Regions from separate parts of the Mycobacterium sp. NGS16 genome, predicted to be linked through region 2. Evidence: riboswitches for the same ligand, from Rfam matches in the RefSeq annotation. Region 2 holds a riboswitch; the other holds the start of a gene.

Region 1 (6,610 bases), on a different contig from region 2:
AATCGTCCGAAGGTCTCGCTCGCGAAAGTCCTGGGTCCGCTGAATGACCGGGCGGGTTGGCCCGCCGTACTGACGACCATCCACATCCGCCACAGGCGTGGCGGGTAGGAACTACTCCCCTTCGCGACCGAAGGTAGGGCCGGTAAGCAGCGGCCGGCTGAACGCCGGCGGGACCCGACCTGAAATGCCGGTGAATTACTGCGAATTCCAGCGGGTCGGGCGGTGCCGGCGCACGCGCGGCTCAGGGTCAGGACTTGATCCCAGCGTGGGTTGCTCGGGTTTTTCGGGCCGCGGCGACCATGTTGGCCAGCGAGGCGGTCACCTCGTCGGTCTTGCGGGTCTTCAGGCCGCAGTCCGGATTCACCCAGAGGCGTTGCGCCGGAACGGCATTCAGTGCCTCACGCAGCGACGCCGCCATCTCATCGGTGGACGGCACCCGCGGCGAGTGGATGTCGTAGACGCCCGGCCCCACACCGCCTGCGAACCCGATCGCGTTGAGGTCGTCGAGCACCTCCATGTGCGAGCGCGCCGCCTCCAGGGAAGTGACGTCGGCGTCCAGGTCGGCGATCGCACCGATCACCTCACCGAACTCCGAGTAGCACAGGTGGGTGTGGATCTGGGTCGCGTCGCTCACTCCCGACGTCGACAGCCGGAAGGCGCCGACCGCCCAGTCCAGGTAGGCCTGCTGGTCGGCCTTGCGCAGCGGCAGCAGTTCCCGCAGCGCCGGCTCGTCGACCTGGATCACCGCGATGCCGGCTTTCTCCAGATCCAGCGTCTCGTCACGGATCGCCAGCGCCACCTGGTTGGCGGTATCGGCCAGCGGCTGGTCGTCGCGGACGAACGACCAGGCCAGGATGGTGACCGGGCCGGTGAGCATGCCCTTGACCGGTTTGTCGGTCAGCGACTGGGCGTAGGTGGCCCATGCAGTGGTCACCGGGTGCGGCCGGGCGACATCGCCGAACAGCACCGGGGGGCGCACGCAGCGGCTGCCGTAGGACTGCACCCAGCCGTTGGCGGTGGCGAAGAACCCCTCCAGTTGCTCGGCGAAGTACTGCACCATGTCGTTGCGCTCCGGCTCGCCGTGCACCAACACGTCCAGCCCGAGTTGCTCCTGCAGTGCGATGACGTCGGCGATCTCCGCCTTCATCCGGCGGGTGTACTCCGCGGAGTCGATCTCCCCGGCGGCCAGCGCCGCCCTGGCCTTGCGGATGTCGACGGTCTGCGGGAACGACCCGATGGTGGTGGTGGGCAGCGGCGGCAGGTGCAGTCGGTCGGCCTGAGCTGCCCGCCGGGTCTCGGCGCTGCCCCGGTGGGTACCGGCGGCGGTGATCGTCGCGATCCGGCTGCGGACATCGGCGTTGTTGAGCCGCGGGTCGGATTTGCGTGACGCGACTGCGGCGTTCGATGCGTGGATCTGCTCGGCGACCGCCTCGCGGCCCTCGGCCAGGGCGCGGGCCAAACTGACCACCTCGGTCACCTTCTCGGCGCCGAACGCCAGCCAGCTGCGCAGCGCGTCGTCCAGGCCGGTCTCGGGCTCCAGCGAGTAGGGCACATGCAGCGTCGAGCACGACGTCGATACCGCGACCGCGGCCGCCGATCCCAGCACCGTAGCCAGCTTGGCCAGCGCAGCTTCCAGGTCGGTGCGCCAGATGTTGCGGCCGTCGACCACCCCGGCGACCAGAACCTTGGAGGCCAGTTCCGGCACCGCGGCAATCGAATCCGTCGAGCCGTAGACCAGATCGACGCCGATCGCCTCGACCGGCGTGGCGGCCAGTGACGACAGGGCTGCGCCCGGGTCGCCGAAATAGGTGGCGACGAGGATCGACGGCCGGTTACTCAACCCGCCCAGGCGGGCGTAGACCTGCTCGGCCAGCGCGGGGGCATCGGCGGCGACGTCGGTCACCAGCACCGGCTCGTCGATCTGCACCCACTCGGCCCCGGCCTCAGCCAGCGCGGACAGCAGCTGGGCGTAGACGTCGGTGAGCTCGTCGAGGCGGAAGATCGGCGCCGGCGACCCGTCGACGGCCTTGCTCAGCAACAGGAAGGTGATGGGGCCGATGACCACCGGGCGGGCCGGAATCCCTTGCTCAACAGCTTCTTTGAGCTCAGCAAGCACCTTGGCCGGATTCAGCGCGAACGTGGTGTCCGGGCCGATCTCGGGAACGATGTAGTGGTAGTTGGTGTCGAACCACTTCGTCATCTCCAACGGGGCGATGTCGGCGTTACCGCGGGCGGCGGCGAAGTAGCGGTCCAGTTCGTCGGCCACCCCGGCCGCCCGCGCCGGGAGCGCACCGAGCAGCACCGCGGTGTCGAGCATCTGGTCGTAGTAGGAGAACGTGTTCACCGGCACCGAATCCAGGCCGGCAGCGGCCAACTGAGCCCAGGTGTCACGGCGCAGGCCGGCGGCCACCTTCTGCAGTTCGTCCTGCCCGATCCGGCCGGCCCAGTAACTCTCGGTGGCGCGCTTGAGTTCGCGGCGCGGCCCGATCCGGGGGGAGCCGAGAACGGTGGCGGTAAACGGTTGAGCGGTCACGATGCGATCCTTCACTCCAGAGGGGTGGATCACCGCCGGCGGACGTCCAGCCCATCCGGTCTCATGCAATTTAACGCACGATAACGCTGGAAAACCAGACGCCCATTCCGCGAGGCGTTGATCCGCCGAGCGCGGCGCGCCCGGCACAACGGGCAGGTCTTCGGACTCGCAGGCGCGCACCGGGGGTGCACCTAATGGCCGTCGCTTCCCAGTCCCGAACCCGAGACCAGTGCCTGTGACGGCGGTCGTTCCTGCATACCGCTGCGGGACAGTCCCGGATTCTCACCGGGTTCCCTCTCGCGCTCCACGGAAAACCGCGTCACGCTCGATGCCGACGCCGCCGCTACCGGCGGTGTCGGCAAACCAGTTGCGTGATCGAGATTACCCGGTCGGTCGCCCCCGAAGCGCCCGCAGGGCTTCCGCAATGGGCGTCTCGCCGTCGTTGAAATCGATGGTGCGGCCAATCGTCGCGTCCTCGGTGAGGCAGGCCGCGATCACCTGGGCGACATTGCCGCGCGACGCCTGCGTTTTGTCGGCGTCGGCGCGGGTCTCGATGCGGCCCGTGGCCGGCTCTAGGGTCAGCCGGCTCGGGCCCAGCACCGTCCAATCCAGGTCGGTGGCCCGCAGGTGAGCGTCCGCGGCGGCCTTGGCCTGGGCGTACGGGAAGAACGGATCGTCTTCGGGCACACCGTGTCCGGGGCCGGCGCCGAAGTAGGACACCATCACGAACCGGCGAACCCCGGCCTGGCCGGCGGCGTTGATCACCCGGATGGCGGCATCGCGGTCCACCGCGTAGGTGCGCGCCGGATTGCCGCCGCCGGCGCCGGCGGAGAACACCACCGCGTCGTGGCCGGCCACCAGCTCGGCCAGCCCGTCGGTGTCGAGCTGCTCGATGTCGGCCACCACCGGGATCGCCCCGGTCACCGCGACCTCCTCGGCGTGGTCGGGATTGCGGAAGATCGAACTCACCTCGTCGCCGCGTTCGGTCAGGATGGGGCTGAGCAGTAGGGCGACCTTGCCGTGGCCGCCGACGATCACAATCCGCGCCATGGATTCGACGCTACGCGAGTGCTGGGAGCACCCCCGTTGCCGTCAGCAGATAGGCCCGGTTGACAATCGTCGTCAAGGACCCTCGTTGATGAAGGAGAGCACCCATGGCCGAAGCCGTCATCGTAGAAGCGGTGCGCTCGCCGATCGGCAAGCGCAACGGCGGACTGTCCGGGGTGCACCCGGCCGAACTGTCCGCCCAGGTACTCAACGGGCTGGTCGGTCGCGCCGGGGTGGACCCGGCGCTGGTTGACGACGTGATCTGGGGCTGCGTCATGCAGGCCGGTGAACAGGCCCTGGACATCGGCCGGACCGCGCTGCTGGCCGCCGGCTGGCCCGAGACCGTGCCCGGGGTGACGGTGGACCGCCAGTGCGGCTCCAGTCAGCAGTCGGTGCATTTCGCCGCCGCCGGTGTGGTCGCCGGGCACTACGACGTCGTGGTCGCCGGGGGCGTCGAGTCGATGTCGCGCACTCCGATGGGCTCGTCGCTGGCCAACGGCGGGCACCCCTACCCGGAGGCGTTCCGTACCCGCTACAGCCAGACCCCCAACCAGGGGATCGGTGCGGAGATGATGGCCGAGAAGTGGGGACTGGACCGCACCACGCTGGACGAGTTCGCCCTGGCTTCGCATGAAAAAGCCGCCGCCGCCCAGGATTCCGGGGCCTTCACCGACGAGATCGTCGGGATCAAGGACGCCGAGGGCAACGTGATCAGTGCCGACGAGGGCATCCGCCGCGGCACCACCATCGAGAAGATGGCCCAGCTCAAGCCGGCGTTCAAGGAGGACGGCGTCATCCACGCCGGCAACTCCAGCCAGATCTCCGACGGCGCGGCGGCGCTGCTGTTCATGTCGGCGGCCAAGGCACGCGAACTGGGGCTGACCCCGCTGGCACGGGTGCACACCGCGACGCTGGCCGGCGCCGACCCGGTGATGATGCTGTCCGCGCCGATCCCGGCCACCGAAAAAGCGCTGCAGCGCAGCGGTTTGAGCATCGACGACATCGGGGTGTTCGAGGTCAACGAGGCCTTCGCCCCGGTGCCGATGGCCTGGCTCGCCGACATCGGCGCCGACCCGAAGAAGCTCAACCCCAACGGCGGGGCGATCGCGCTGGGCCACCCGCTCGGCGGATCCGGCGCCCGGATCATGACCACCATGCTGCACCACATGCGCGCCAACGGGATTCGCTACGGGCTGCAGACCATGTGTGAGGGCGGCGGCCAGGCCAACGCCACCATCCTGGAGCTGCTGTGAGTGAGGCGGCCGTTCTCGTCGAGCGGCGCGGCAACGTTCTGCTGATCACGATCAACCGGCCCGAAGCCCGCAACGCCATCAACGGTGCCGTCAGTACCGGCATCGGTGACGCGTTGGCGCAGGCCCAAGACGACGATGAGGTGCGCGCGGTGGTGCTCACCGGCGCCGGCGACAAGTCGTTTTCTGCCGGAGCCGATCTCAAGGCGATCGCCAACCGGGAGAACATCTACCACTCCGACCACCCGGAGTGGGGTTTCGCCGGCTATGTGCAGCACTTCATCGACAAGCCGACCATCGCGGCGGTCAACGGCACCGCGCTCGGCGGCGGCACCGAGATCGCCCTGGCCAGCGATCTGGTGGTCGCCGAGCAGCGGGCGCAGTTCGGGCTGCCGGAGGTCAAGCGCGGCCTGATCGCCGGTGCCGGCGGCGTTTTCCGCATCATCGACCAGCTGCCCCGCAAGGTCGCCCTGGAGCTGCTCTACACCGGGGAGCCGATCTCGGCCGCCGAGGCCGCCCGCTGGGGCCTGGTCAACCGGGTGGTCGAGGACGGCGGCGCACTGGAGGCCGCACTCGAGCTCGCCGAGCAGATCACCGGTAACGCGCCGCTGTCGGTGCAGGCCAGCAAGCGGATCGCCTACGGCGTCGACGACGGCGCCATCCCCGGCGAGGCGACCGGTTGGGCTCGCACCGGCCGGGAGTTCTCCGCGCTGCTTCGGACCGAGGACGCCAAGGAGGGACCGCGGGCGTTCGCCGAGAAGCGCGCACCGGTGTGGAAGGCGCGTTGAGCGACGTGCCCGAGCCGCTGATCATTCCCATTCGCGGTCGTGCGCCGCAGCTGCATCCGGAGTCGTGGGTGGCGCCCAACGCCAGCCTCATCGGTCAGGTTCACCTGGCCGCCCGGGCCAGTGTCTGGTACTCGGCCACGCTGCGCGCCGAGGCCGAGCCCATCGAGATCGGCGTCGACACCAACGTCCAAGACGGCGTGACCATCCACGTCGACAAGGAGTTCCCCGCCCGGGTCGGCGCCCGGGTCAGCGTCGGGCACAACGCGGTGCTGCACGGCTGCACCGTCGAAGACGACTCGTTGATCGGGATGGGCGCGATCATCCTCAACGGCGCGGTCGTGGGGGCGGGCTCTCTGGTAGCGGCCGGTGCCGTCATCCCGCAGGGCATGGTGGTGCCGCCCCGGTCGCTGGTGTCGGGGGTGCCGGGCCGGGTGCGGCGGGAGCTCAGCGAGGCCGAAGTCCGCAATAATCGGCACAACGCCGCGGCCTACCGCCGGCTGATCGAAGTCCATCGGGCGAACTGACGCAATCAGGCCACCGACTGCGGTTCGGCCGCTACCGTTTTAGGGCATGACCCAGACCAGTTCGGCCCGGCCCGGCCTGCTGCGCGAGTTCACCGGCATCTTCTCCAAGGTCTCCGCCCCGTACCACGAGCCGCGGGCGGTCGTGCACCGGCGTCGGGTCGTGGTCGCGGTGGTGGTGCTGCTCGGCGCCGCCGTGCTGGCCTCGATGCACACCAAGAACCCCGGTGACGCGGCGTTCTACTGGCTGTCGTTGGCGCTGGCCGCGGTCTGGTCGGTGGGGGCGGTCGTGGCGGGTCCGCTGCACCTGGGTGCGGTGCGCTTCCGTGGCCGCAACGAGCGGCCGGTGTTCACCGGCACCGGGGTCGGCCTGCTACTCGGCGGGGTGTTTCTGCTGGGCGGGCTGGCGGTGCAGCAGATCCCGCCGCTGGCCGGCCAGGTGACCGCGATCCTGGACTACACCACCCAGGT
Region 2 (6,610 bases):
CGAGGTCCGCGTCGTCGGGCACCGCGGTGGGGTGCAGGGCGAAACCGTCGTCGGCCCGGCACAGCACGGTCTCGACGGTGTGGCCGGCGGCGATCAGCGCGGCGTGCGGCCCGGTGTACTGCGGGTGGACCACCACCGGCCGTCGCCACCGGCGCAGCCGGGCCACCAGATCAAAGGCCTCCGAGGCGCCCGCGGTGGGCAGCACTGCATCGGCGCCAACGCCATGCCGGGCGGCCAGGGCATCACGGGCGGCGGACGCATCCGGATAAGCCGAGGCGTCATCCAGCGAGGCGTGCAGGGCGGCCTCGAGCCAGTCCGGGCGCGGCCCGCCGACGACGTTCACCGCGAAATCCACCAGCCCGGGCCGCGCCTCGGTATCGCCGTGATGGTGCAGGTCCGGGCCGGTGAACTCATGCACGGCGTCGGCGAAACGCTGAGCCAGCCGCGGATACCCGGCCCAGTGGATATGCAGATACGACGCGTGCAGCCGCGGCCCGGCCACACCGTCCGGGCCGTCCGGCAGCTGCCAGGCGGGACTCACCGGCTCCTCGAAAGTGGCTCGGGTGCGGTGGAATTCATGCCCGGTGACCCGCAAGCCGGCCTCCGCGAGCAGCGAATCGGCCGGTGCGACGGCATCCCGGTAGCCCAGGGTCAGCCGCGGCGACATCTGCGCGGCCCCGGCCAGCGCCCCCACGCCGGGCGCCTCGCCGACACTGCGGCACAGGTAGGCCAACCCGCCGCATTCGGCGACGGTCGGCACCCCGGCGGCAATAGCCGCCCGCAGTGCACCCAACAGTGCGGTGTTGGCGGCAAGCTGTCCGGCGTACACCTCCGGGAACCCGCCGCCCAGGTAGATCCCCGCCGTCCCGGCCGGCAGGCGGGAGTCGGTGAGCGGGTCGAAGCAGACCACCTCGCAACCTGCGGCGCGCAGCAGTTCGAACGTCTCGGTGTAGCCGAACGTGAACGCTCGCCCGCCGGCGACCGCCACCACCGGACGCGCCGACGACGCGGCGCATACCTCGGCGGCCGGATCCCACGCGGTGCCAACCAGATCCGGTGCCTGGCGCGCCACGGCCGTCACCGCGTCGAGGTCGACATGCTGCTCGATCAGCTCGGCCAGCCTGGCCAGCATGGCACCGGACTCGTCGCGTTCGGCGGCCGGCACCAGCCCGAGATGCCGCGACGGGGTCTGCACACCCGCATCACGGGGCAGCACCCCGAGCAGCGGAATACCGCTCGGGCGCAAGGCAGCGACGACCTCGTCGGCGTGCCGGGCGCTGGCGGCCTGGTTGAGGATCACCCCGGCCACGTGCACCTCCGGGTCGAAACCAGCCAGCCCCGCCACCACCGCCGCGTGAGTGCGCGCGGCATGCGAGATGTCGACGACCAGCACCACCGGGGAGGCGGTCAGCGCCGCGACGTGGGCGGTGGAGGCCTCACCGTCAGAACCGAGTCGGCCGTCGAAAAGCCCCATCACGCCTTCGATTACGGCGATATCCGCGCCGGCGGCACCGTGCAGCAGCAGCGGCACGATCCGGTCCGCACCGACCAGCACCGGGTCCAGGTTGCGGGCCGGGCGCCCGGTGGCCAGCGCGTGATAGCCCGGATCGATGTAGTCCGGGCCGACCTTGTGCCCGCTGACCTGCAGGCCGCGCGCGGCCAGCGCCGCCATCAGCCCGACCGCCACGGTGGTCTTGCCGTGCCCGGATGCGGGCGCGGCGACAACGACGCGGGGGAGACTTACCATTCGATCCCGCGCTGGCCCTTCTGGCCGGCGTCCATCGGATGCTTGACCTTGGTCATCTCGGTGACCAGGTCGGCGATCTCGACCAGCCGCGGATGAGCGCGGCGGCCGGTGATGATCACATGCTGGTGGCCCGGCCGGTTGGCCAGGGTCGTCACCACGTCGTCGATGTCCACCCAGCCCCAGTTGATCGGGTAGGTGAACTCGTCGAGCACGTACAGGTCGTGGGTCTGCTCGGCGAGACGGCGTTTGATCTCGGTCCAGCCGGCCAGCGCGTCGCCGGCGTGGTCCTCGGTGCTGCCGGACTTGCGGCTCCACGACCAGCCCGAGCCCATCTTGTGCCACTGCACCGGGCCGCCCACACCGGTCTCGTCGTGCAGGGTGCCGAGCCGCTCCAGCACCGCCTGCTCGCCGACCCGCCATTTCGCGGACTTCACGAACTGGAACACCCCGATCCGAAAGCCCTGATTCCAACCGCGCAGCGCCATCCCGAACGCCGCGGTGGACTTGCCCTTGCCGTCGCCGGTGTGCACCATCAGCAGCGGCCGGTTGCGGCGCTGCCGGGTGGTCAGGTTGTCGTCGGGCACCGTCAGCGGTTGTCCTTGCGGCATCAGGCGGCTCCCTTTCCGGTGGCGTCCCGGACGATGTCGGCCAGCGCCTCGGCACTGAGCTGCGGCAGCGGAACGTATTCGGCCCGCAGATGCTCAGCCAGTGTGCGCGCCAACCCGAGCCGCATCCGGCCGCTCTCACAGTCCACGACGACCGTCGAAAAACCTTGGGCGGCAAGCGCAAGAGCGGCCTGGCGGGACCGTTCGACAGGGTTGATACCGGCGGTGGCCCGGCCGTCGGTGAGCACCACCAGCAGCGGACGGCAGGCCGGCTCGCGTAGCCGTTCGCGGCGGATCACCTCGGCGGCTTGCAGCAGCCCTTCCGCCAGCGGCGTGCGGCCACCGGCGGGCAACTGCTCGAGGCGCGCCGCGGCGATCTCCACCGACCCGGTCGCGGGCAGCGCCACCTCGGCATGCGTGTCGCGAAACGTCACCACCGCGACCCGGTCCCGGCGGCGGTAGGCGTCCAGCAGCAGGGACAGGATCGCGGTCTTGACATGCCGCATCCGCTCGGCGGCGGCCATCGACCCGGAGGTGTCGACTACGAACAGCACCAGGTTCGCCTCGCGGCCCTCCCGCACGGCGCGGCGAAGGTCGTTGGCCTGCAGCACCATCGGCCCACCCACCCGGCCGCGGCTGCCCTGATGCGGGGCGGCGGCCCGCACTGTCTCGAACAGGTGGAGCCCCCCGGTGGTGCCGGCGGCGGTGGCGCCCACGCGGCGCCCGGAGCTGGTGCGGGCCCGGCTGCGCCGTCCGGCGCGCCCGGCACCCACCCCGTCGACGGTGAAAAGCCGTGCCCGGTAAGGGGTATCTGCGCCGACGGTCGAGGTGCTGTCGGCTTTGTTCGGCGCCGGACCGTTCGGGCCGGCTGGGGCGGTGTGGCCGCCATCGGGTTCGGGGCCCTCGGGGTCCGGGTCGGGTTCAGGATCCTCCGGCGGCAGCAACTCGTCGAGTTCGGCCTCGTCGAAGCCGGGGGCGTCAAACGGCTTGCGCCGCCGGCGATGCGGCAGCGCCAACCGGGCGGCGACCCGCAGATCTTCGATGTTGACCGCGTCGCGGCCCTGCCATGCCGCATGGGCGACCGCGGTGCGGGCACAGACGATGTCGCCGCGCAGGCCGTCCACGTCGAACGCCGCGCAGATCTCGCCGATCTTGACCAGTGCGGCGTCGGTGAGCTGCACGTGCGAAAGCAACTGCTGCGCAGCACGGATCCGCGTGCGCAACCGTTCCTCGGCGGCGGCGTACCCCGCTGCGAAACCCTCCGGGTCGGCGTCGAAGGCCAGCCGGCGGCGTACCGCTTCGGCACGCACCGCCGGATCACGCGGCGCGGCGACCTCCACGGTCAACCCGAACCGATCCAGCAGTTGCGGGCGCAACTCGCCCTCCTCGGGATTCATCGTCCCGACGATCACGAAACGCGCCGCGTGGGTGACCGAGACGCCGTCGCGTTCGACCGTCAGTCGTCCCATGGCAGCCGCATCCAGCAGCAGGTCCACCAGGTGGTCGGCGAGCAGGTTGACCTCGTCGACGTAGAGGATGCCGCGGTTGGCCCGGGCCAGCAGGCCGGGCTCGAACTCCACTACGCCGGCGCCCAGCGCCCGCTCCAGGTGGATCGACCCCACCACCCGGTCCTCGGTGGCGCCGACCGGCAGCTCCACCAGCCGCACCGGGCGGGTCTGCACGGGGGCGTCGGCGGGGAACGGGCCGTCGGGGGAGAGCGGGTTGGCCTCGGCGGGATCGGAGGAGAACCGGTCGTCGGCGACCACGTCGATGGCGGGGAGCACCTGGGTCAGCGCCCGGACCAGCGTCGACTTGGCGGTGCCCTTCTCGCCGCGGATGAGCACCCCACCGATGCCGGGGGAGATCGCGCTCAGGACGAGCGCCAGCGCCATGTCGTCGAGGCCGCCCGGGGCGTCCGGGTCGCCGCCGAGGACGGCGGGGAAGGGGTAGAGCTGTTGCATTGAGGCTCCGCTCGTGATGCCGGTGTTGGCAACGCGAAGCCGGTATTCGGACTGACCGCGACGCACCGAAATGCGCCGCGGAACACCGTAGCGGGCCTGTGTCGGAGTCACACCGACTTCCCTGGCACTTCGCGCCGATACCCTAACACCAACCGAAAGGACACCCACAGATGACCGCACCCGAAGCAGACCTGACCGGATGGACCCCGGCACCGTTCACCGGTGGCGGTTTCACCCACGACGTGTACCGTAAGGGCGAGGGCCCCGGGGTGGTGCTGATCCCCGAGATCCCGGGTCTGCACCCCGGGGTGCTGGGTTTGGGAAATCACTTGATGGACAACGGATTCACCGTCGCCATTCCCTCCTTGTTCGGCGAGCCCGGTAAGGCGATCACGCCCGGCTACGCGCTGAGCACCATCGCGCGGGCCTGCGTGACGCGGGAGTTCGCCGCGTTCGCCACCGGCAAGCAGCGCCCGGTCACCCAGTTTCTGCGGGCGCTGGCCCGTGACCTCAACGAGACGACGCCGGGCAAGGGCGTCGGGGTGATCGGCCAGTGCTTCACCGGCGGTTTCGCGCTGGCCGCCGCGGTCGATGACGCCGTGCTGGCGCCGGTGCTCAGCCAGCCGTCGGTGCCGCTTCCGCTGACGTTGAAACAGCGCCGCGACCCGGGGCTCTCCGAGGTCGAGCTGGGTGTGGTCGCCGACCGCGCCGCCAACGACGGGCTGTGCGCGCTCGGCCTGCGGTTCAGTGAGGACAAGATGGCCCCGGGGGATCGCTTCGCGACGCTGAAGGCGCGGCTGGGCGACGCGTTCGAGGTGATCGAGATCGATTCGTCGCCGGGCAATCCGCATGGGCTGTCCCGGATGGCGCACTCGGTGCTCACCGACCAGGTCCGCGAAATCGACGGCCACCCGGCCTACGAGGCGCGCAAGCGCGTGGTGCAGTTCCTCACCGAGCGGTTGAGGTAACGGAGCGCACCTCGGTCCCGAGAGCTTGTCGATGTTTCCCATACAGCACCGTCGTAGGGCGGGCGGGGCTCGAACCCACGACCAACCGATGATGAATCCGGAATTAGTCCGTTAATGAATCAGCCCTCCACGCCAACATGGGGTGACGACAGAGTGTCGGTGCTCTTCACGGCCGGTGGGCAAGCATCGTGGGGACACGGCTGTGCCCGTCGATGAAGGTGCGGAGCGCGGGATCGAGAAAACCCGAAACGCCGAGCAGATCTGCGTACCGGCCTGCGATATCTTCGGACCAGACACGGTGATGATGGCCGATCCGATTGCGAAACTCACGGAGACGGCTTATCGGGTCATGGATGGTTCCCAGATTCCGGTTCGGGGCGTGAGGAAACGCCGACACGAGGTCCGGCCACAGAAACGTCTGCTTTTTAGACACCATCTGATGCCAGAATCCGAACGATAGCTCGGAGATAATCTGGCCGGAGTTCAGGCTCTTCCGGTTCCTCCGGACACGACGCTTGGCTTCATCGACGTCGACATAGGGTCGACGATGCCTTCCCAACCCACCCGCATCTCGCCCGAGTTCACAGGCGTCATCGAAGATCCAGTGCCCGCTGCGTCCGAGTTGCGTGTGCCGTTGGGACATGCGGCGGTCGACGGCGTTGCGAAATGCCACTTCGAAGTAGGCGAATGACTCCCAGAATGCGGCTGACACGGCGGTGTTCCAACGGTAGAGTTCCATCGCCCGCGATTTGTCACCACCCGTGAAGGCCAGGTAGTGGCCAAGACGTGCCGGACCGAAGTGGTGGTCGTAGAACGCCCAATTGCCCACGAAACCCTTCTATCTGTACTATCGAAGCCGAACACCCCGGAACCGTCCCTGTAGTCCTCCCCGGAGGGCCGATCAAACGGCCGGGGTTCTGTCTTTCCGGAGGTAGCCTCCGACTTTCCCCGCGGCGGCAATCGTGATGCCCCCGCGCGATCGGCATCTCTGTGTCACGGCACGGTGACTATCCCACATCGGGCCGGCTGTTGACCGGCATTCGGGCTGAGGCTAGGAGGACAAAGAACTGCCCAGGATCGTGGATCACCTCGTAGCGCACCTTCGAGGCACTGCGTATGGCCGGACCAACTCGGTAGAGACCGCCCCCGGCGGTACGGAATGTCGGACCATTGCCGTAAGAACTAGTCCATGAAGATTGTCTTCCTGCACGGTATCGGCGACGGCGACCCCAATAAGAGTTGGTTGCGGGGCCTCAACCAAGGACTACAAGCAGCTGGACATCTACCGATTGATGAACGGGACGTCATAGCGCCCTCATACGCGTCGAT

The links. Region 2 has a riboswitch for cobalamin ahead of AC5Y4Q_RS03075 (magnesium chelatase subunit D family protein). Riboswitches for the same ligand answer to the same signal wherever they lie in the genome.
Region 1: linked by a shared signal. The riboswitch ahead of metE (5-methyltetrahydropteroyltriglutamate--homocysteine S-methyltransferase) and the one ahead of AC5Y4Q_RS03075 (magnesium chelatase subunit D family protein) in region 2 are both predicted to bind cobalamin.

The regions. Positions count from the first base shown of each region.
Region 1 is NZ_JCALEE010000004.1:172,487-179,096, reverse strand. It holds gene metE (5-methyltetrahydropteroyltriglutamate--homocysteine S-methyltransferase) at 248-2,533, opposite strand; cobalamin riboswitch at 2,668-2,868, opposite strand; gene AC5Y4Q_RS12530 (SDR family oxidoreductase) at 2,915-3,583, opposite strand; gene AC5Y4Q_RS12525 (thiolase family protein) at 3,688-4,833, shown strand; gene AC5Y4Q_RS12520 (crotonase/enoyl-CoA hydratase family protein) at 4,830-5,618, shown strand; gene AC5Y4Q_RS12515 (gamma carbonic anhydrase family protein) at 5,624-6,142, shown strand; gene AC5Y4Q_RS12510 (CPBP family intramembrane glutamic endopeptidase) at 6,189-6,610, shown strand, end outside.
Region 2 is NZ_JCALEE010000001.1:629,547-636,156, forward strand. It holds gene cobBC (bifunctional hydrogenobyrinic acid a,c-diamide synthase/histidinol phosphate aminotransferase CobBC) at 1-1,747, opposite strand, end outside; gene cobO (cob(I)yrinic acid a,c-diamide adenosyltransferase) at 1,741-2,355, opposite strand; gene AC5Y4Q_RS03075 (magnesium chelatase subunit D family protein) at 2,355-4,313, opposite strand; cobalamin riboswitch at 4,334-4,460, opposite strand; gene AC5Y4Q_RS03080 (dienelactone hydrolase family protein) at 4,484-5,281, shown strand; gene AC5Y4Q_RS03085 (Abi family protein) at 5,448-6,110, opposite strand; gene AC5Y4Q_RS03090 (alpha/beta hydrolase family protein) at 6,471-6,610, shown strand, end outside.